DNA from 2 places in the Aquitalea sp. ASV11 genome. Region 2 is predicted to be linked to the other one. Evidence: riboswitches for the same ligand, from Rfam matches in the RefSeq annotation. Region 2 holds a riboswitch; the other holds the start of a gene.
What was found. Region 2 has a riboswitch for thiamine pyrophosphate ahead of JHD62_RS09815 (thiamine ABC transporter substrate binding subunit). Riboswitches for the same ligand answer to the same signal wherever they lie in the genome.
Positions count from the first base shown of each region.

Region 1: linked by a shared signal. The riboswitch ahead of thiC (phosphomethylpyrimidine synthase ThiC) and the one ahead of JHD62_RS09815 (thiamine ABC transporter substrate binding subunit) in region 2 are both predicted to bind thiamine pyrophosphate.

Region 1 covers NZ_JAELUD010000029.1:10,015-20,080, reverse strand. The annotation lists gene JHD62_RS11105 (YkgJ family cysteine cluster protein) at 1-157, opposite strand, end outside; gene JHD62_RS11100 (U32 family peptidase) at 168-2,144, opposite strand; gene JHD62_RS11095 (methyl-accepting chemotaxis protein) at 2,437-4,134, shown strand; gene JHD62_RS11090 (DUF2789 domain-containing protein) at 4,212-4,493, opposite strand; gene JHD62_RS11085 (winged helix-turn-helix domain-containing protein) at 4,649-5,860, shown strand; gene JHD62_RS11080 (EthD family reductase) at 5,857-6,171, opposite strand; gene JHD62_RS11075 (GNAT family N-acetyltransferase) at 6,231-6,683, opposite strand; gene thiC (phosphomethylpyrimidine synthase ThiC) at 7,042-8,952, opposite strand; TPP riboswitch at 9,026-9,173, opposite strand; gene JHD62_RS11065 (protein-L-isoaspartate O-methyltransferase) at 9,292-9,951, shown strand; gene JHD62_RS11060 (rhodanese-like domain-containing protein) at 9,948-10,066, shown strand, end outside.
Region 2 covers NZ_JAELUD010000024.1:802-10,867, reverse strand. The annotation lists gene JHD62_RS09850 (EAL domain-containing protein) at 144-1,733, opposite strand; gene JHD62_RS09845 (hypothetical protein) at 2,347-2,865, opposite strand; gene JHD62_RS09840 (hypothetical protein) at 3,040-3,486, opposite strand; gene JHD62_RS09835 (hypothetical protein) at 4,454-5,122, shown strand; gene JHD62_RS09830 (DUF1501 domain-containing protein) at 5,119-6,306, opposite strand; gene JHD62_RS09825 (DUF1800 family protein) at 6,329-7,771, opposite strand; gene JHD62_RS09820 (hypothetical protein) at 7,880-8,215, opposite strand; TPP riboswitch at 8,394-8,485, shown strand; gene JHD62_RS09815 (thiamine ABC transporter substrate binding subunit) at 8,542-9,549, shown strand; gene JHD62_RS09810 (GNAT family N-acetyltransferase) at 9,549-10,066, shown strand, end outside.

The DNA of each region.
Region 1 (10,066 bases), on a different contig from region 2:
TGACCGGCTCTTCCAGCTCGAATTCGTCCACCACCCCCATGCGTACCAGGTCCGGCAGGCGCACTTCCACCGGCATCGAGCAGCAACTGCCCATGCAATCGCTGCACAGGCCGTTCTTGTACTTGACCCAGGTTTCCAGTCGTTCGATATCGGCCATCTTGCCTGCCTTATTGCGGACGTTGCTTGAAGAAGGTCAGCGGTGCGGTATACGGCACTTCGCTGGGGGCCGGTGCTTTCAGGATGTGCTTTTTCATCTTGCCCATCACATGCATTTCACAGGGGCGGCACTCAAACTTCAGCGTGTAGGTTTCATTGCCGGATTTCAGCGTCATCGGCTCGGCGCGCACCTGACCCATCACCCCCTTCACGCCCTTGGCCTGCTTGGGACACAGATTGTAGGAAAAGCGCAGGCAGTGCTTGGTAATCATCAGGCTGACTTCGCCCTCTTCCTGGTGCGCCTCGTAGGCGGCGTCGATCACCTCCACCCCGTGTTTGCGGTAGAACTGCCAGGCCAGCTGGTTATAGACATTGGCCAGGTAGCTCAGCGTCTTTTCCGGATATTCCACCGGCGGCTCCACCGCCAGCTTGCGCGGCGGACGCACCCATGCACTCAGGCGGGCTTGTTCCAGCTGCTCGATGGCCTCACGGCGCAGGGCATTGATGGCGGAAGCGGGTACAAACCATGGCTGGCTCAGGTTCAGTGCCACATCATTGGCCACGAACATGGTATTGCCCAGCTTGGCCAGGTTGTCACGCAGGCCGCTTTCCGCCTTGGCGGCATCCTTGGCCGGTTCCAGTGCCAGCACCGCGCTGGCAGTGGCGCTACAGCCATCCTCATCGGTCACGGTCAGGCGCAGGCCGTCGGCCTGTTCGTCCAGGGTCAGCCACACCCCTACCTTGCGCTCGGCCGATTTCTTCAATAGAGCCAGCTCCCAGGCGTGGTCGCGGTTGCGGCACAAATCGGTTCCCGGCTTCAGGGCTTGTAACAAGGCCGGATCATTCGGCTGGCAACGCCACAGCAGGTCGCCGCCCGGCACATGGCCGATCTGCTTCACGGTATTGAGCTGCATGCCCACCACTTCACGCTTTTTCATGAAGTTGATGCCGTCGCCATTGCTCATGGTTTCCGGGGTGGCAATCTCCAGCCAGTCCGGCCCTACCTTGTGCACCACACCCAGCGCCACACCAACAAATTTGGGCGAATCAAAGGCGCCGATGTCGATCTTGCGGCCGGTGGCAAAGTAGTCGGTGCTGCCACGGTGGAAGGTCTTGTCCGGGTCCGGTGCGAAGAAGATTTCGCTGCTGCCGCTGGAGGCGCGCGCCAGTTCCGGGCGGCGTTCGATGATTTCATCCAGCAGCAGACGGTAGTGCGCGGTGATGTTCTTCACATAACTCACGTCCTTGTAGCGGCCTTCGATCTTGAGCGAACGCACGCCGGCATCCAGCAGCGCTTCCAGGTTCTTGCTCTGGTTATTGTCCTTCATCGACAGCAAGTGCTTGTCGAAAGCCACTACACCACCGTCCTTGTCAGTCAGGGTGTAAGGCAGGCGACAGGCTTGCGAGCAATCACCGCGGTTGGCGCTGCGGCCGGTGTCGGCATGGCTGATGTAGCACTGGCCGGAGAAGGCCACGCACAGCGCGCCGTGGATGAAGTATTCGATGGTAGCGGCATCGCCCACGCGGGCGGCAATGCGCTTGATGTCGGGAATGCTCAGTTCCCGTGCCAGCACCAGTTGCGACAGGCCGGCATCGGCCAGAAAGCGCGCCTTGTCGGCATCGCGGATATCGCACTGGGTGGAGGCATGCAGCTGGATGGGCGGCAGGTCCATCTGCAGGATGCCCATGTCCTGGATGATCAGCGCATCCACTCCGGCGTCGTACAGCTGCCAGATCAGCTTGCGCGCGGCTTCCAGCTCGGCGTCATGCAGGATGGTGTTGAGCGTGGCAAAAATGCGCGCATGGTAGCGGTGGGCAAACTGCGTCAGCCCGGCAATATCCTCCAGACTGTTGCTGGCATTATGCCGGGCACCGAAACCGGGGCCGCCGATATACACCGCATCCGCGCCATGCAGGATGGCTTCACGGCCGATTTCGGCAGTTTTGGCGGGGGACAGCAGCTCGATCTGGTGCGACAACAGACTCATGACGATTCCTGACTTGTAAAAAGGGCTTTCCTGCAAGCAATACCAGTGGCAGGAAGGGGCGGAATTATAACGTAATCAGTGGCTTATAGATAGCAGCAACATATTGCAAGGCGAGAGCCATGTTGAGGAAACATGCAAGGAAAATGACAGGCTGATGACATGCTGCGCAGGCTTACTAAGTGCGCTTACTTAAAGCCAAAACAGCACTTGGCATGACATGAAACTGGCCGCTAAAACTAAATACCACAATAACACCACTCACCGCGCCACATTGCTTTCAAGGGGTTTAACCATGCTGGACCGACTCACCATAGGGCAAAAACTGTTTGCCCTCATCCTGTTGTTGCAACTGGTTACGCTGGGCGTCGGCAGCTTTGGCTGGCTGACCCAGCAGAATATCCTTACCGACTTTGCCACCACCTACAACGACAGGGTGGTATGCCTGAAGCAGCTGAAACAGGCTGGTGACAGCTATGCGGTCAACATTGTCGATGCCGCCCACAAACTGCGCGCCGGCAGCATGAGCAACAGCGACTTCCTGCACGGTCTGGACGCTGCGCAAGCCACCCTGAAGCAGCAATGGGGCAGCTATCGGGCTACCTACCTGACCGACGAAGAAAAAGGCCTGGCCGACGCAGCCGAAGCCGCCATGCACAATGCCGACGGACAGATCCGGCAATTGCGCCAGATCGTGCAAGGCCACGACCAGACTGCGCTGCAGCAATTTGTCGACAAGAGCCTCTACCCTGCCATCGACCCCATCTCCAGCCGCATCGATGCGCTGATCGACCTGCAACTGCGTGTGGCAGCGGAAAACTTTGCCAAATCCCAACAGCAGGCCCACCAGTTTTCCATCCTGTCCTTGTTGCTGATGTGCGCCGGCATTGTCGCAGGCGCAGTGGTGGCCACCATCATCATCCGCCGCCTGCTGGCGGAACTGGGCGGGGAACCGCGCGATGTGGTGGCGCTGGCCAGCCGTATTGCCCAGGGCAACCTGGCGGAAAAACTGCAAACAGATCAAGCCAGACAGGGCAGCATCGTGATGTCCATGGCCCACATGCAGACAGAGCTGATACGCCTGGTGCGCCATATCGACGGCATCACCGGCAAGCTCACCGTGCATGCCAGCGAACTGGCCAGCGCATCCGAACAGGTGGCGGTCAGTGCCGAAGAGCAAACCCGGGCCGCCTCTTCCATGTCCGCCTCGGTGGAACAGTTGTCGGTCAGCATTTGCTCGGTCAGCGACAATTCCCAGGATGTGGCCAAGGATGCCCGCATGTCCGGCGAACTGGCAGAAGCCGGTGAACAGGTGATTGTGGAAACACTGGGCACCATCCAGTCGGTGGCCGAGCTGGCGCAACAATCCCAGCAACAGGCCGACCTGATGGGCGACCGCTCGCAAAAGATTTCCAATGTGGTGGCGATGATCCGCGATGTGGCCGACCAGACCAACCTCTTGGCGCTAAATGCCGCCATCGAAGCCGCCCGCGCCGGCGAACAGGGCCGTGGTTTTGCCGTGGTGGCCGACGAAGTGCGCAAGCTATCGGAGCGCACCGGCCAGTCCACCACCGAAATCAGCAGCATGATCCGCGAAATGCTGGAGAGCAGCGAACTGGTGATCAACAATGTGCACGCCACGGTGGAACGCATGGAAGCCGGGCTGCGTCAGGCTGGTCAGGCAAGGGATACGGTCAGCCGCATCAACGACAATGTGAACAGCATCAAGCAGTCGGTGAGTGCCATTTCGGTGGCACTGGCCGAACAGCAGGCAGCCGGTAGCGGCATTGCCAGCAATGTGGAGCAAGTGGCGCAGATGTCGGAAGAAACCAGTACCGCGGCCAATCAGACCGCCAGTTCTGCGAGTGCCATGGAGCAAATGGCACACGAACTGCAAGCTGCCATCAGCTATTTCACCCTGCCGCAAGCCGGCCAGCCGCTGCGTCAGCAGCAGCCACCTGCCGGTGCGGTACAACTTGCCCTGTCCCGCTGAAGCTGACACGGCGGGCAGCATGCAAAAGCGGGCAGTCGCCGTCTGGCCACTGCCCGCCTTGATTGACTTGCCAGGGTTTATTTCTGGCTCAGCAATACCGCCAGTTCGTCCACTGCCTCGGCCCATTCGGCGTCGCTGGCCAGCGCCTGACGCAAAAAGTCGGCCTGCGCCGGGTTCCAGAACGCTGCTTCGGGTAATGCCTGGCCTGGCTCCAGCCAGTGGCGGGCCAGAAACACCTTGATGGCGGTGACGTCGTTATCCAGCCCAAGCTGGGCGAATAGTTGTTCCAGCTGATGCTTGCCGGTATCCATGATCTTGTTTTCCTCTTGCTCCAGTGCAGAGGTGCAGGATGGCCCCATTTCACACCGGCATGCAATGCGCAAATGCAGACTGCACCCATGCAGCGCAAGGGTTGTTGCCTGCTACCGACAGATGGGAAAGCACCAACAGCACGGGCCCCATCACCTTCACCGCCTTGATATAGTGTGTTCACCCACCACTTACGCCGCCCCTCATGACCCTGCATCTTTCACTCGCCCAGACACGACTTCTGCATCTGGCCGCCCAGGGGCTGTTACAGCCAGCACGGCGCAAAGCCACGTCTGCCGATGTGCTGGCCACCATCCGGCGCATGGCCTTGCTGCAGATAGATACCATCAGCGTGGTGGCGCGCAGCCCCTATCTGGTGCTGTTCAGCCGGCTGGGGCAGTACGACCCCGTCTGGCTGGATGACTGCCTGGCAGCGGGCAAGCTGTTCGAATACTGGGCGCACGAAGCATGCTTTGTGCCACGCGAGGATTACCGCCTGCTGCGCCACCGCATGCTGGACCCAACGCAAATGGGCTGGAAATACCCGCAGCGCTGGCTGGAACAACACCAGCCCGCCGTTGACGATCTGCTGCAGACAATCCGCACCCACGGCCCGGTGCGCTCTGCCGATTTCAAACGCAGTGGCGGCAAGGGGGATGGCTGGTGGGACTGGAAGCCGGAAAAACGCCATCTGGAAGTGCTGTTCACGCTGGGGCAGTTGATGGTGAAGGAGCGACGCAGCTTTCAGCGCGTTTACGATGTGGCAGAACGGGTGATGCCGGACTGGGACGATGTGCGCGACCTGCCCAGCCAGGAAACAGCGCAGCGCGACATGGTGCGCAACAGCTGCCGGGCGCTGGGTGTGGTCAAGGCGGGCTGGGTGGCAGATTACTACCGGCTGCGTCGGGGCAAGTACGATGCTTTGCTACACCAGCTGGCGGATGAGGGGGAGCTGATTCCCGCCCGCATCGAAGGCTGGCAGCACGATGTTTTCGTCCATCACAGCCTGCAGGCCGAGCTGCAACAGGCTGCGGCAGGGAAGCTCAAATCCACTCATACCGCCGCGCTGTCGCCGTTTGACCCGGTAGTATGGGACCGCAAGCGCGCCAGCGAATTGTTCGGCTTCGATTACCGCATTGAATGCTACACCCCGGCCGCCAAGCGCCGCTTTGGCTATTTCGTGCTGCCACTGCTCAACCGTGGCCGGCTGGTGGGGCGCATGGATGCCAAGGCCCACCGTCAGCAGGGCGTGTTTGAAATCAGGAATCTGTACCTGGAACCCGGCATCAGGCCCGCCGCGCAGCTATGTCGCGATCTGGCAGCCATGCTGCACAAACTGGCCGCCTGGCATGGCACGCCACGGCTGGTGTTGCAGCAAGGGCCGGGCGAACTGGCCGCTTATCTTGAAACAAACTAGCCCAGCAGGATTTCGCTGTACTGGATCTGCGGCGTGATATCGGTGTAATTGGCGATATCGCCCTGCAGTTGTTCCGCGATCGGCATGAAAGCACCCAGAAACGACTCCACCGATTCAAACTGCAACTGGCACAGCGCGGTGAAACTGGGGGTACTGCCCGGCTCACTGCCGCTGATGCCCTTCTCCACCCGCATGTCCAGCAAGGCCGGGGCCAGCAGCTTGCTGGCCAGCGGCATGTGCTGTTGCAGGTAGTAGTCGAAATCGAAACGGGCAGTTGCGCTATACGGATAGAGAATGCTGACGTTGATCATGACCATTTCCTTGGTGGTGAGGCCATCAGCATAATCGCATCGCAGCCGGCACTCCAGCCTCAGCCCACCTGTTTGCGGTACTGGATGTAACCCAGGTTTTCCGCCAGCCGGTCGTACAGTTGGCGCGCCGTGGCATTGCTTTCATGGGTGAGCCAGTACACCCGGCTGCAGCCGGCATCTGCCGCATAGGCATACACCTGCTCGATCAGCGCCCGCCCGGCCCCCGTGCCGCGCACATCAGGCTGTACATACAAATCCTGCAGATAACAGTAATTGCCCGGCGTCCAGCTACTGCGATGCAATACCGTATGCACCAGGCCCACCGCGCGCTCACCCTGCCAGGCCAGCCAGGCCTGCATCGGTTCGGCCGCATCGAGAAAGCGCTGCCAGGTAATGGCGGTATCTGCTTTGCTCTGGCTGCTGTGATAAAAATCCAGATAGCCCTGCCACAAGGGTAGCCAGGCAGCAAAATCGTCGGCGGCAAGCGGGCGGATGGAAACGGCTTGGGTCATGGCACTCTCCTGTGGATAAGCCTTTATGCTGCACGGCTTATGGCTCCTTGAGCAGAGCCAGTGAACACAAGATGGATGGAACCACTTTGCAAAGTGGCGAGCTGCTTATCCACAGCAAGATGCAGAGCTGTCATTTATCCACAGTCAGCCTTGATTCATCAATACATTGAAATTAAAAGGATTTGATTCTGCACACCAGCAAGTCCAGCAATCGCGACTCTTTCTTGCAATCCAGATTCAACACCAGCAGCAGGCTGCGCGCATCGTCGATGGTTGTGGATAAAACCCGGACACAAAAAACGGCAGCCGCAGCTGCCGTTTTTTCCAGACCTGTGGATAAGTCAGGTGATGAACAGGATCAGATCTTGTCGTACAGCTTGGCTCCCCCCTTCACAAACTCCACCGACTTCACTTCCATGCCCTTCTGCAGCGCGGCTTCATCGCTGATGCCCTGCTGGGCGGCGAATTCGCGCACGTCCTGGGTAATTTTCATGCTGCAGAAATGCGGGCCGCACATGGAACAGAAGTGCGCCACCTTGGCACTGTCCTTGGGCAGGGTTTCGTCATGGAAGCTGCGCGCCTTGTCCGGGTCCAGGCCCAGATTGAACTGGTCTTCCCAGCGGAATTCGAAACGCGCCTTGGACAGGGCGTTATCGCGAATCTGCGCGCCGGGGTGGCCCTTGGCCAGGTCGGCGGCATGGGCGGCCAGCTTGTAGGTGATGATGCCTTCCTTGACGTCATCCTTGTTGGGCAGGCCCAGATGTTCCTTCTGGGTGACGTAGCACAGCATGGCAGTGCCATACCAGCCGATCTGCGCTGCGCCAATGGCGGAAGTGATGTGGTCGTAACCCGGAGCGATGTCGGTGGTCAGCGGGCCCAGGGTGTAGAACGGCGCTTCGTGGCACCACTCCAGTTCCTTGTCCATGTTTTCCTTGATCAGCTGCATCGGCACATGGCCGGGGCCTTCAATCATCACCTGCACATCGTGTTTCCAGGCAAGCTGCGTCAGCTCGCCCAGGGTTTTCAGTTCACCCAGCTGGGCGGCATCGTTGGCATCCCACACGCTGCCCGGACGCAGGCCGTCGCCCAGGCTGAAGGCCACGTCGTAGGCCTTCATGATTTCGCAAATCTCTTCGAAATGGGTGTACAGGAAGTTTTCCTGGTGATGCGCCAGACACCACTTGGCCATGATGGAACCACCGCGCGACACGATGCCGGTCATGCGGTTGGCAGTCAGCGGCACATAGCGCAGCAGCACACCGGCGTGGATGGTGAAGTAGTCCACCCCCTGCTCGGCCTGCTCGATCAGCGTGTCCTTGAAGATTTCCCAAGTCAGGTCTTCGGCCTTGCCATTCACCTTTTCCAGCGCCTGGTAGATGGGCACCGTGCCGATGGGTACCGGCGAGTTGCGCAGAATCCACTCGCGGGTTTCATGGATGTTCTTGCCGGTGGACAAATCCATGATGGTGTCGGCACCCCAGCGGATGCCCCAGGTCATTTTGTCCACTTCTTCGGAAATGGACGACGTTACCGCGCTATTGCCGATATTGCCGTTGATTTTCACCAGGAAGTTACGGCCGATGATCATCGGCTCGGATTCCGGGTGGTTGATGTTACACGGAATGATGGCGCGGCCAGAGGCCACTTCCTGGCGCACGAATTCCGGGGTGATTTCTTCCGGCAGTGCAGCGCCATAGCTGTGACCGGCATGCTGACGGGTCATCAGTTCCAGCAGTTTGGCGTTCTTGCCACCTGCCGCTTGCAGGCTCTCGATATAGGCCTTGCGGTTCAGGCTTTCGCGGATGGCAACGTATTCCATTTCCGGGGTGATGATGCCCTGGCGCGCATAGTGCATCTGGCTGACATTCTTGCCCGGCAAAGCGCGACGCGGCTTGCGTGTCAGGTTGAAGCGCAGGTCGTCCAGCTTGCTGTCGGCCTCGCGGGCACGGCCATATTCACTGGACAGGCCGGCCAACTGCTCGGTGTCGGCTCGTTCGGCAATCCAGGCAGCGCGCAAGGCAGGCAGGCCGCTCTGGATGTCGATCTTGGCGGCCGGGTCGGAATAAATACCGCTGGTGTCATACACATAAATGGGCGGGTTTTGCTCGCCACCAAACTGGGTGGGAGTGTCGCTCTGGCTGATTTCGCGCATCGGCACGCGGATGTCGTCACGGCTGCCTTGCACGTAAATCTTGCGGGAATTGGGCAGCGGCTGGATGGCGGCAGTATCTACCGTCATCGCTTCGTTGAGTTTGGTGGGCGCGTTCATCGGGTTTCCTCCATGCGATGAAACGGCGCAAGGAGCGAAATCCGGCAAGACCGGCTGCAAGGAAGGGGTGAAAACCAAGCAGATGACGCTTCCCTACGCCGGGATTAACCGGGTCAGGTTCCAAGGGTATTTCTCACCCATGCAACATGAAGCGGCAACATTCCACAATCAGACTGGATATGGACACCACAACACAGCGCACAGGACCCCTAGCGATGCTGTGAAGGTAAGGTAAATGTGGGATAATCGCAAGTTATCGTCATGACACGCTGTCCGGGCGGCCGGTTTTTCGGGATACCGATTGACTGCTGCTGGCAGCCAGCCCTTCGGAGTAAGCTGATGGATTTTGAAAATGCCCGTTTCAACATGGTCGAGCAGCAGATTCGTCCGTGGGACGTACTTGACCCCAAGATTCTGGACCTGCTGTTTCACGTGAAACGCGAAGATTTCGTCGCTGCCGACAAGCGCCAGCTGGCCTTTGTCGACACCGAACTGCCGCTGCCCAATGGCGGCAAGATGCTGCAACCGAAGCTGGAAGCACGTCTGGCACAGGATGTCGCCGTACAGCCGCAAGACAAGATTCTGGAAGTCGGCACCGGCGCCGGTTACCTGACCGCCCTGCTGGCCAAGCTGGGCCGCCACGTATATAGCGTCGAGATTAATGCCACCACCCGCGAAGCGGCTGCCGCCAACCTGAAAAAAGCCGGCATCGGCAATGTCACCCTGGTGGAAGGCAACGGCCTGGATGGCCTGAAGGAACAAGCCCCGTTCGACGTGATCGTGGTGGGTGGTTCGCTGCCGGTGGTGCCGGAAACCCTGAAAGCCCAGCTGGCTGTAGGTGGCCGCATGATTGTGGTGGTGGGTGACCTGCCGGCCATGAGCTGCAAGCTGATCAAGCGCGTCAGCGAGTCCGCTTTCAGCGAAACCAATCTGTTCGAAACCTGTATTTCCCGTCTGGCCAAGGCTGAAGCCATCGAGCCGGAACGTTTCGTATTCTGATGATTCGCGAGATCTCCGCCCGCGACCTGGCCGCCTGGCGCGCCGACAGCACGGCAGCACAGCCGTTGTTGCTGGACGTGCGCGAGGACTGGGAAGTGCAGCTGGCCAGCATTGC
Region 2 (10,066 bases):
CATATTGCTGCAATGCTCCGCCAGTTTCCCGCCGTGTTGCTGGCTGCCAAGCGCCATCAGGCAGGCCTCAAGGTTCTTGGGCAGGTGTTTCTCCGGCAATCGCCTTGCTTGCCTTTCACGTGAGAAAAGCCTTAGCCGCTGCGTTAGCAAGAGGCGCTGGACTGAAGTTTGTGCAGCTGTTGCTCCAGCGCCACCACGCGCAGCGTCAATTCATGCTCGGTAGTGAAATCGGAAATGATGCCGTACCAGGCCAGCACCTCGCCTTGTTCGTTCAGTGATGGAAAGGCACGGCTGCGCATCCAGCGCCAGCTGCCATCCGGCCACAAAATGCGGAATTCAATCAGAAACGGCTGCTTGCTGGGCAGGTGCTTCAGCCAGGTTTCGCGTACACGAACCCGGTCGTCGGGATTCATGCGTGCCAGCCAGCAAGCGTGACGCTCCTGATAACTGGCATCTGCCGGGCAATCGACGAATTCACCCATATAGTCAACCAGCCCGTCGCAATTGGCGCGCCAGGTGACATTCGGGCCCAGCTCCAGCACAGTCCGGAAGTGGGTTTCGCTTTGCCGCAGCTGCTTTTCCGCTTCTACACGACTGGTAATGTCCACCAATACCAAGGACACACCCAGCGGAAGTTGCTGGGCATCGACAATGCGTTGATGGGCGATCAGGAAGGCAGTACCGCTGGGTTGATGGCGGTACTCGGTGGTTTCACAGACTTCACCCGCCATGACCCGCACCAGCACCGCCATCAGGTTGGGGGTCATTTCATGGCCGAATATCTGGCTGGCCGACTTGCGCAGAATGTAGTCCAGCTCTACACCCAGATAGCGGGCCAGCAGCTGGTTGGCACTGACAATGCGCATCTGGCAATCGATGAAGCACAAGCCAACCGGGGAGTCCTGGTACAGCGCTTCCAGCTGGTGCAGGCGCTGGAAGGGCGACAGGTCCAGCGTGGTCTGGGTTGGTTCTACGCCCCATTGCTGCAACAGCTGCAAGGCTTGTGCCGCCGGCACCGCCGGTGACCACAAAAAGCCCTGTCCGGCATCGCAACCCAGTTTGCGCAGTACGGCGGCCTGTTCCGTGCTTTCCACGCCTTCGGCGACAACGGTCAGCCCCAGGCTTTGGCCAAGCCCCAGCACGGCAGTCACGATCCGCAGCGATTGCGTATCGCTGCTTAAGGCCGCCACGAAACTGGCATCGATCTTCAGCTCATCAAACGGTAGTGAATTCAGCCGGGTCAGACTGGAATAACCGGTGCCAAAATCGTCCAGCGACAGCGCCATGCCGTGTCGTTTGAGGTCATCCAGCACCTGCTGCACGGAGGCGTTATCGTGGAACAGCTCGCTTTCGGTGATTTCAATCACCACCCGTGACAAGGGAAAACCACTGCTACCTACAGTGTCCAGCAGGTCGCTCACCAGTGTCGGTAACAAAAACTGGCTGGGTGCCAGGTTGAATGCCAGCGAGAATTGACCCGGCCAGCTTGCAGCCACATGGCAGGCCTCGCCCATCAGTTGCAGCAGCAGGGCATGCAACATGCCGCTGCGCTCGGCCAGCGGAATGAAAATGGCAGGGGAGACACGTCCATATTGCGGGGAGTTCCAGCGCGCCAGCACCTCGAAGCCACAAACGTGCCCGTTGACCAGATTCAACTGGGGCTGGAAGGCTGGCCAGAATTCACCAGCCGCCAGGCCATGCCGCAAGGCGGCTTCGGATACATTGTCGGTCACATTATCTCCCCGTTCTTCCTCCGCAGTGTGAGGACGTGAGAAACCACAGCATCATCAAAGTATTCTATGGTAATTGACTACTTTACGTGAGCTTGATTGTGAGGTGGGACGGTGGCGTATTTGAATCATGCATCGGGCGGTGGAGCAGCAGGGGGGAGTCCGCTTCGGTGCTGACTCACTGTCCGGTCATTCCTGTCATCTTCACCATCACAGTAAAACAGGTTGTATCCGCTAACGCGGATGGTGATTTGGATGCCGCTTCCGCGCGGCGGACGGGAAAGAGGGCTTGCCTGGCCAAGCCCTCCTTCACCTCCAAGGCCACCCCACAAGCATGGCCTGCGGCTACCCGACAGGGCCCGACCGGGGCGAGGCGCGCCTGAACTCGCGATTTGCTAACGTCAAATCGCTCAAACAGGGCAGGCGCTTAAGACCTCGCCCCGTTCACCCGTCGGCATGCTTGACGGGGCCCAAGGGTCGCGTTGGTGCGGTGAAACGTCAAGCAATGTGGGGGCTTCGTGTGCCGAGTCAGAACTACTGCAAAGTGGAACTTCTGCTTTCGACCCGAAGCAGACATCCTAAGAGATTTGTCTTTTCACTATTTAGTCAAATATCTTTACTTCAAAATGCATTGAGTAATAATCATTGCCATTTCCTGAACGTGCGCACACTCAAAGTCCTGACACGGCATTGAATAAGAATCCCCATCGTTTAATCTTACCAGTAGTAATGCATATGTTTTTTTTCTGAAAAATATCTTCTTAATATCAACCTCGACAGAGGCAATCATATCTAATCGGATTCGCCAGAATAATTGATCATTTCTTGCGGCGATAAGCTCTTTCTGATTTAACGTGAGCCTAGTTACCATCTTTCTTTTTTCAAAAATGGATTCACCCTGAAGCAGAAACGTACCATCGGACGCTGATATAAATGAAGTTGGGGTATCATTTCTTGGCTTCTTATTGGCCAACCCCATTAAGAACACAGCCAATGACAGTGTCGGTGCAATGCCATTCCACAACCTAAAAACTATCGATAGTAGTGCAATCGTCCAAAAAAATATGCTTGCGATTCGCAATAGCGTTCTTATTGTTTTATTTGGCGCTAGTGATAGTATTTTAGACCAGTTCAAAATTAAAACTCCGCATTAAGCTTTTTAACACCAACCCTAAGTCTGCATTTTTTATTTTAAGGAATAATTGGTATGCATCGAGGGTGCGGCTATCTGGCCGATAGCAGTCTGATATCAATGTCTTCAATCGACCCTGAGCGGCCTCTCTTTTTCTTATGTCTACAGTCACAATTCTCATACTTCACATTTTTTATATATTTTTATTGCAAGCTGCCTAATGGATCGTGCTGCTAAAATCTCCTGCCTGCTCAGTACTGCTGAGTAAGGCCCGATCAGTGTTCGAGAGGTATCTCTGTATCCGGAATATATCAGGTCTATTATTTTGTCATTTGGCTTCATTTTTAAATAGTTGACATTGTAATTTTCACCCCAAAATTGACAGAGTTTTAGTGCAATGTATTTTTCAGGGCCAAATTGAGCCATAAATTCTTCTTCGTTTTTTGCGGGTATATTTTTTTCAAAGAAAACGGCAGCCTCCCTTTTTATTTTTGCACTAGCGTATTTAATATGGATTGCCATCAGTATGAATATAATGAGAAGTATCCATGGAATGGGCGTGCCATAAGCAACAATAAAAATATATATAAAAAATAAACACAGAGATATCAATACGAGCAGCATTAAGTCAAGTCCTTTTTTTATTTGGCTGTGTCTAATTGGACCAATACCAAGCAAAGAATTGCAAATGGTTTTGAATGAAAATTGAAATTAATATGGCCACTTGCACAACTAATGAAATGCCAACAGTGTCAACTGTTGGCCGACATCAGCCATTTTAGCTCAATGGCATTAACATATCCTTAGCCTACATCAGCACTCCATCTACACCGTACTTCTCTACCGCAAGCACCGTACCAACGCGCTCTTGGGCCCCATCAAGCATGCCGACGGGTGGCGCTGCTGCGGTTTTAAGCGGCTGGCTGTCTGAGCGATTGGACGATAGCCAATCGCGAGTTCCAGCCGTGCCGCAGCAGTGTCAGGCCCCGGAGGGGAGCCGCAGGCCATGCTTGCCGGGGTGGCCTTGGAGGTGAAGGAGGGCTTGGCCAGGCAAGCCCTCCTTCCCGTCTGCCGCGCGGAAGCGGCACTCAACACATCATCCGCGTTTGCGGATGCAAAACCCTGTGATTTCCGCCACTGTTACTCGCACCGAGGCGGAACGCCCCTGTAACTCCGGGGCTTCCGCCCTACGGACTGGTACTTTGCCAAAGCCATGCGTGGTGAGGATTTTTCTGGCAAGGCGCAGGCATGTGCCCGGAGGTGTCAGCGGTAAATCCTAAACGCTGACATACCTGCACGTCTTGCCAGTGTTTGCGGCGGTCCTTACCCTTGTTCTCCTGTTGTCAGGTTCTTAGTCTTGGCCTCCTGTGCGTAACAACACAGCATGGGTCTGGCGACCCTGGCATATGGCACGCAGCTGCTCCGGTAGTTGCTTGTTGCACTCGTGTACCTTCATGTCTTCAATGGCGGGCCGGGTGGGGAGACCTTACGGTCTGCCGGGTCCATGTGCCGGTTCGCCAGCCCCGCTTTGGCTTGCCACCCGTCTGGCGATGGGGGGGCAATGACTCGTTTGCCACATGGAGCTTCTGACATGAAAAAAGCACCACCTCTCAGTAGTACCTCCCCGCCCATCCAGTTCCGCTTCAACAAGAAAACCCTTGGTGTCTTTCCATTGGCACAAGGCCCGCGCTTTGTCGCGGCCGATATCGCCAAACTGCTCAAATACCGGGATGAAACCGCCCTGCAAACCGCACTGGGCAAGAAGGCTGGTTGCCTGCTGACGCCCGCCAGTGGCCCGGCCCTGCTTACCCTGAGCGAAACAGAACTGCGCGATGTACTGCGCACCTGCGGCAAACCACAGGCGCAACAACTGCAAGGCTGGCTGGACGACACCCTGCTACCCATCTTGCGCAAAGGCACACACGCTGATCAGGACAAGCTGCAACTGGCCTACGCACTGGCCGGTGAGGCGGCGCGGCAGGTGGGGCAGGCGGTGTGGGAGTCGGTATTGGCGGGGGAGGCGGACTGGCAGCAGTCGCGCTGGCTGATTTCCCTGCACTATCAGATGGAGCAGGGACAGCGGCGGCCATCCGGCAAAACAATGGCCTTGCAGGCCGAGGTGAGTACGCTGACGGCCTTGGCCGATGGCGTGGCCCAGGCGGGGCCGCTGCCGGTGAGTACCCGCGAGCTGGTCAAACTGGCGGCAGCTTGCCATTTGCGCCTGGCCGAGCGCATGCAAAAGCAGGCGCTGCGGGCTTAGGCGCGTAGCAGCGGCAGCCGGCCAAAGCGCTGGCCGAACAGGCTGGTGGCGTCTTTCCCCCACCAGTCTTGCACCACGGTGCTGTACAGCTGGCGGAAGTCGATGGCGTAGGGCAGGTTGCCATCGGTCAGCCCGGCCAGCGGGGCGGTCTGGCCGTACAGGCCGCCCTTGACGCGTCCACCCAGCAGGAAGTGGCTGTTGGCGGTGCCGTGGTCGGTGCCGCGATTGCCGTTTTCGCGCGGGCGGCGGCCAAATTCGGCATAACTCAATACCAGGGTGTCGTCCCAGCGGCCTTGCGCCTGCATGCGGGTTTTGAGCAGGGCCAGGCCGTCGGCCAGTTCGCCCAGCAGGCGGGCCTGGGTGGGCTGCTGGTTGCCGTGGGTGTCAAAGCCGGTAAGGGTGATGCGCGCCACGGCAATGCGGGTGCCGTTTTGCAGGATATCAGCCAGGGTGTTGATGGCCTGGGCAAAGCCGCCGACTGCTTTGGGGGGAGCGGTGGGGGCGTCGGCCGGGTTGGCTGGTGGTTTCATCACCGGTTGTTGCAGGGCGCTGGCGGCGGTGCGGATGTCGCCTTCCACTTTCAGGATGTGGGACAGCGCGCTGCTGTGCGCGCCGGCTTGCTGGTCGGCCGCCAGCTTGGCTTGCCGGGCAAAGTCTTGCGGATTGTTCAGCACTACGGCACGGGCACCGCCATCCAGCGGGCCCAGGTTCTGGCTGGACAGTACCACGCCATCGGCAGCAAAACCGGGCGGGGTGGGCTGGCTGCGAAACAGCCGGGTGAGCCAGCCTTCGCCCAGATACTGATTGCTGGCCGAGGCGGTTTCCCAGATTTCGATGGAGCGGAAGTGGGACAGATTGGGCTCCGGGTAGCCTACGCCTTGCAGCACGGCTACTTCCTGCTTTTGCCATAGCGGCAGCAGGCTTTGCATGGCCGGGTGCAGGCCCACTTGTTCGCTCAGTTGCAGTACTTGCGGGCGGGCAATGGCTATGCTGGGGCGCAGGCGGTAATAGTCGTCACTGACGTAGGGGATGACGGTGTTCAGCCCGTCATTGCCGCCCTTGAGTTCCACCAGCACCAGCAGGCGCTGGTAGCCGGCCGGGGCCAGTGCATAGCTGAGATTGGGCAGTACCGATACCAGCAGGCCGGCACTCATGGCTTTGAGAAATTCGCGGCGTTGAAACATGGCAGTTTCCTTAATGGGCGGTTCAGTGCACCTGGTAGGCCGGGTCCAGCAATAGCGGGGCAATGGCCTGGGCACCATTCATGTCGGCCGGCAGTGGCTGGGCGGGGGGCACGGCCAGCAGCAGGCGTGTGGCATCGGCAGCAGTGTTGACGTGGTAGATGGCGGCCCATTCGTCCGGTTGCAGCTTGATGGGACGCAGACCAGCCTGCACCAGGCGGCGGATACGGGCTTCGCGGCCACGTTGTTCGTCCATCTGGCCATCGGCCATGACAAAGCTGTTGCGGATGGGGGCGGCGTCGTGGCTCAGGCGGTCGAGAAACTGTTTGCGGGTGAGCAAGGTGGTGCTGTTGATCCAGCTATCGCCACCGGGCCAGCCCTTGACATTGGGCGGATTGAACACGTCCTGCCCCAGCTGGCGGTTAAGTCCGGCCAGCGCACGCCAGTCCGGCGGAGTGAGGTCGAAGGTCACCAGTGTGCCCACGGTCAGTTCCACCGGCGATTTCACCAGCTGGCCCTGGCTGTTCCAGAAAGCCGGGGTGAGCAGCATGGCGCGCAGCAGCGGGCGGATTTCGTAATTGTCACGGTAGAACAGCGCGGACAGGCGCTGGATGTCGGCCTCGTTCGGTGTGGGGGAAACCAGGTATTTCCACAGCTTGAGGGTGACAAAGCGGGCGGTTTGCGGCTGGCGCAGCAGCATGTCCAGCACGTCGTCGCCATCAAAATTCCCTTGCTGGCCAAAGATGGTCTTGTCGCCGTTGTCATGCAGGTTCGGCCGGTAGACAAACTGGAAGTCCTTGTCCAGCGACCAGCCGGTAAAGGCGCGGGCGGCTTCGCGGATGTCCTGCTCGCTGTAATGGCCTTCGCCCAGGGTGAACAGTTCCATCACCTCGCGGGCAAAGTTTTCATTGGGCTGGCCCTTGCGATTATTCACTGTGTCCAGGTAGCGCATCATGGCCGGGTCGCGGGCGATGGCGTGCAATAGCTGGCCGAAATTGCCCACCGCCTGCTTGCGCAGCAAAACATTCTGTTGATACATCAGCTGTGGCACACCCACCTTGTCCAGGCCGGAAACAAGATGGTTGTGCCAGAAAAGGGTCATTTTTTCGGTCAGCGGGCTGGGGCTGATGCGCATTTCTTCCAGCCACCAGCCACGCAGTTCCAGCGCGTGTTCATTGCGCTCTTTTTGCAGCGCTTTCTTTTCGTCTTCAGTCAGATTGGGCTTGCCTGGTCGTTCAAACGGTTCGTTGACCCAGGCGGGCGGGGGGGTGAGGGCGGTGTAGCTGACGTGATCGAGCAGCCGGTCCACCGCCTGCTGGCGGCTGAGCGGTGCATACAGGGCAATTTGCGCCGGATTTGCCCCGAAACCGGTACGGGACAGCAAATGACGCGCACCGGCCTCGCCGATGCCGGCCCAGGCTTGCAGCGGCAGCATGGCAAGCAGAAGCAGACGGATGACAATGTTCACGGATGGCCTCGCAGCAAAAACCGGCCCGCAACACGGCGCGGTAGCTGCTGCCAGTGCTGCGGGGTGCGGTAAGAATGGGCTGGCGGGCGGCCAGCCCATGGCTGGATTTTACTTGCCGATTTCCTTGCTGACCGTGTTTTCTTCCTGGTTCAGGGTTTTTTGTTCCTGCTTGGTGATGTGGCCGTGGTTCTGGCGGGCATCGGCACGTTCCTGGCGGCGGATGGCACGGTCTTGCTGGTGCAGTTCGTGTGCTTGTTGCTTGCTGATTTCGCCTTCCTTGCGTTCCTGGTGGATGCGCTTGTCCTGATTGGCCAGGCGGTGGTTCACTTCGGCGCGGCGCGGGTGCTGTTTTTGCCATTCGGTTTCGGCCGATGCGGTGGCGGACAGGCTGGCGAAGGTGACGGCGGACAGGCTGATCAGCATGATGCGGGTAGTCAGTTTCATGGTGGTGCTCCTTCGGGTTATCTGGTGATTCGGGTTGAACAAGCGTGCTGTTGTTGTGAATTCATCATGGCGGGAAAGTGTGTACAATCCATTGTTTGTTGGCGGCAGGGTGTTAATTTTCGTGAAAAACGGGTAACGCCTTGTAAGCGAACATGTCGGCAGGTATCTGAAGGATGCCGCCAATCACCAGGGGTGCCCCGCGCGGGCTGAGAAACACCCTAGAACCTGAACTGGATAATGCCAGCGGAGGGAGCGTGATGCAGAAGGCCAACCCGTCTGTTGTTTCGCTTGCTCCGGCGATTGCGCTTTGTCGCACGGAGAATGTCATGCAATTGTTCAAAACCACCACCTTGCTGGCCGCGCTGCTGGCCGCAGGCCTGTCCCACGCTGCCGAGTTGCGCGTACTCACGCATAGTTCTTTTGCCGTGGCCAAGCCGCTGCTGGCCGAGTTCGAAAAGCAGAACGGCGTCAAGCTGAGCATCATCAAGGCGGGGGACGCCGGGGAGATGGTCAACAAGCTGATCCTCACCCGCGCCAACCCGATTGCCGACGTGGTGTACGGCATCGACAACACCCTGATTGGCAAGGCTGAAACTGCCGGTGTGCTGCTGCCGATGAGCGACAAGGGCGGCGCGGTGTCGCTGCCCGGTGCAGTGAGCATCGATTACGGCTATGTCACGCTCAACTACGACAAAGCCTGGTTTGCCAAAAAGCAGCTGCCGCTGCCCAAAACACTGGATGACCTGACCCGCCCGGCCTACAAGGACCTGCTGGTGGTAGAAAACCCTGCCACCTCCAGCCCTGGCCTGGCATTCTTGCTGTCCACCATTTCCGCCATGGGCGAAGCCAAGGCCATGGCCTTCTGGGGCAAGCTGCGCGATAACGGCGTGAAGGTGAGCAAGGGCTGGACCGAAGCCTATTACACCGATTTCTCCCGCAATGGCGGTGCCCGCCCCATCGTGGTGAGCTATGCCACCAGCCCGGCGGCGGAAGTGTTCTACAGCAAGGAAAAGCTGACCGCCTCGCCGACCGGCAACCTGTTGTTGCCTGGTGCCGTGTTCCAGCAAGTGGAAGGTGCGGCGCTGGTGAAAGGCGGCAAGGAAGCGGCGCTGGCGCGCAAGTTTGTTGAATTCCTGCGCTCGGACGCGGTGCAGAAGGATATTCCCACCAGCATGTGGATGTACCCGGTGCAGCCGGGCATCGCGCTGGATCCGGTATTCCAGCATGCGGAAAAACCGACGGCGCACACCACGCCGGATAGCCGCCAGATTGCCGCCAAAACCACCGCCTGGGTAGGCAAGTGGACCCGCATCGTGCTGAAGTCCGGCCAGTAATGCAGCCACTTATACCTCCAGCCAGTACCGTGCCGGACATCGTCAGCCCGCGACTGATCCTGCGTCATCTGACGCCGGACATGCTGCGGGCCAGCATGCAGGCGCGGCTGGCCGAAGCAGCACGCTGGCTGGGCGCGCCCTTGCCCATCAGCTGGCTGGAGGAAGCGGCAGTGATGTCGCTGCGGCTGGACCAGATGGAAAACGAGCCGGACTACGCGCCATGGTCGATGCGCGCCATGCTGTTGCGCGAAACCGGCCAGCTGGTGGGGCATATCAACTTTCATACCTGTCCGGGCCACCCTTACCTGAAGGGGCGCGGTGATGTGGAGCTGGGCTATACCGTGCTGCCCGCCTTCCGGCGTCAGGGCTATGCCACCGAAGCCTTGACCGCCTGTGCCGACTGGGCGGTCCACACCGCCGGGGTGAAGCGTTTTGTCTTGTCCATCAGCCCGGACAATCTGCCCTCGCAGCAGCTGGCGGCCCGGCTGGGCTTTCGCTGGCTGGAGCGGGTGGAAGA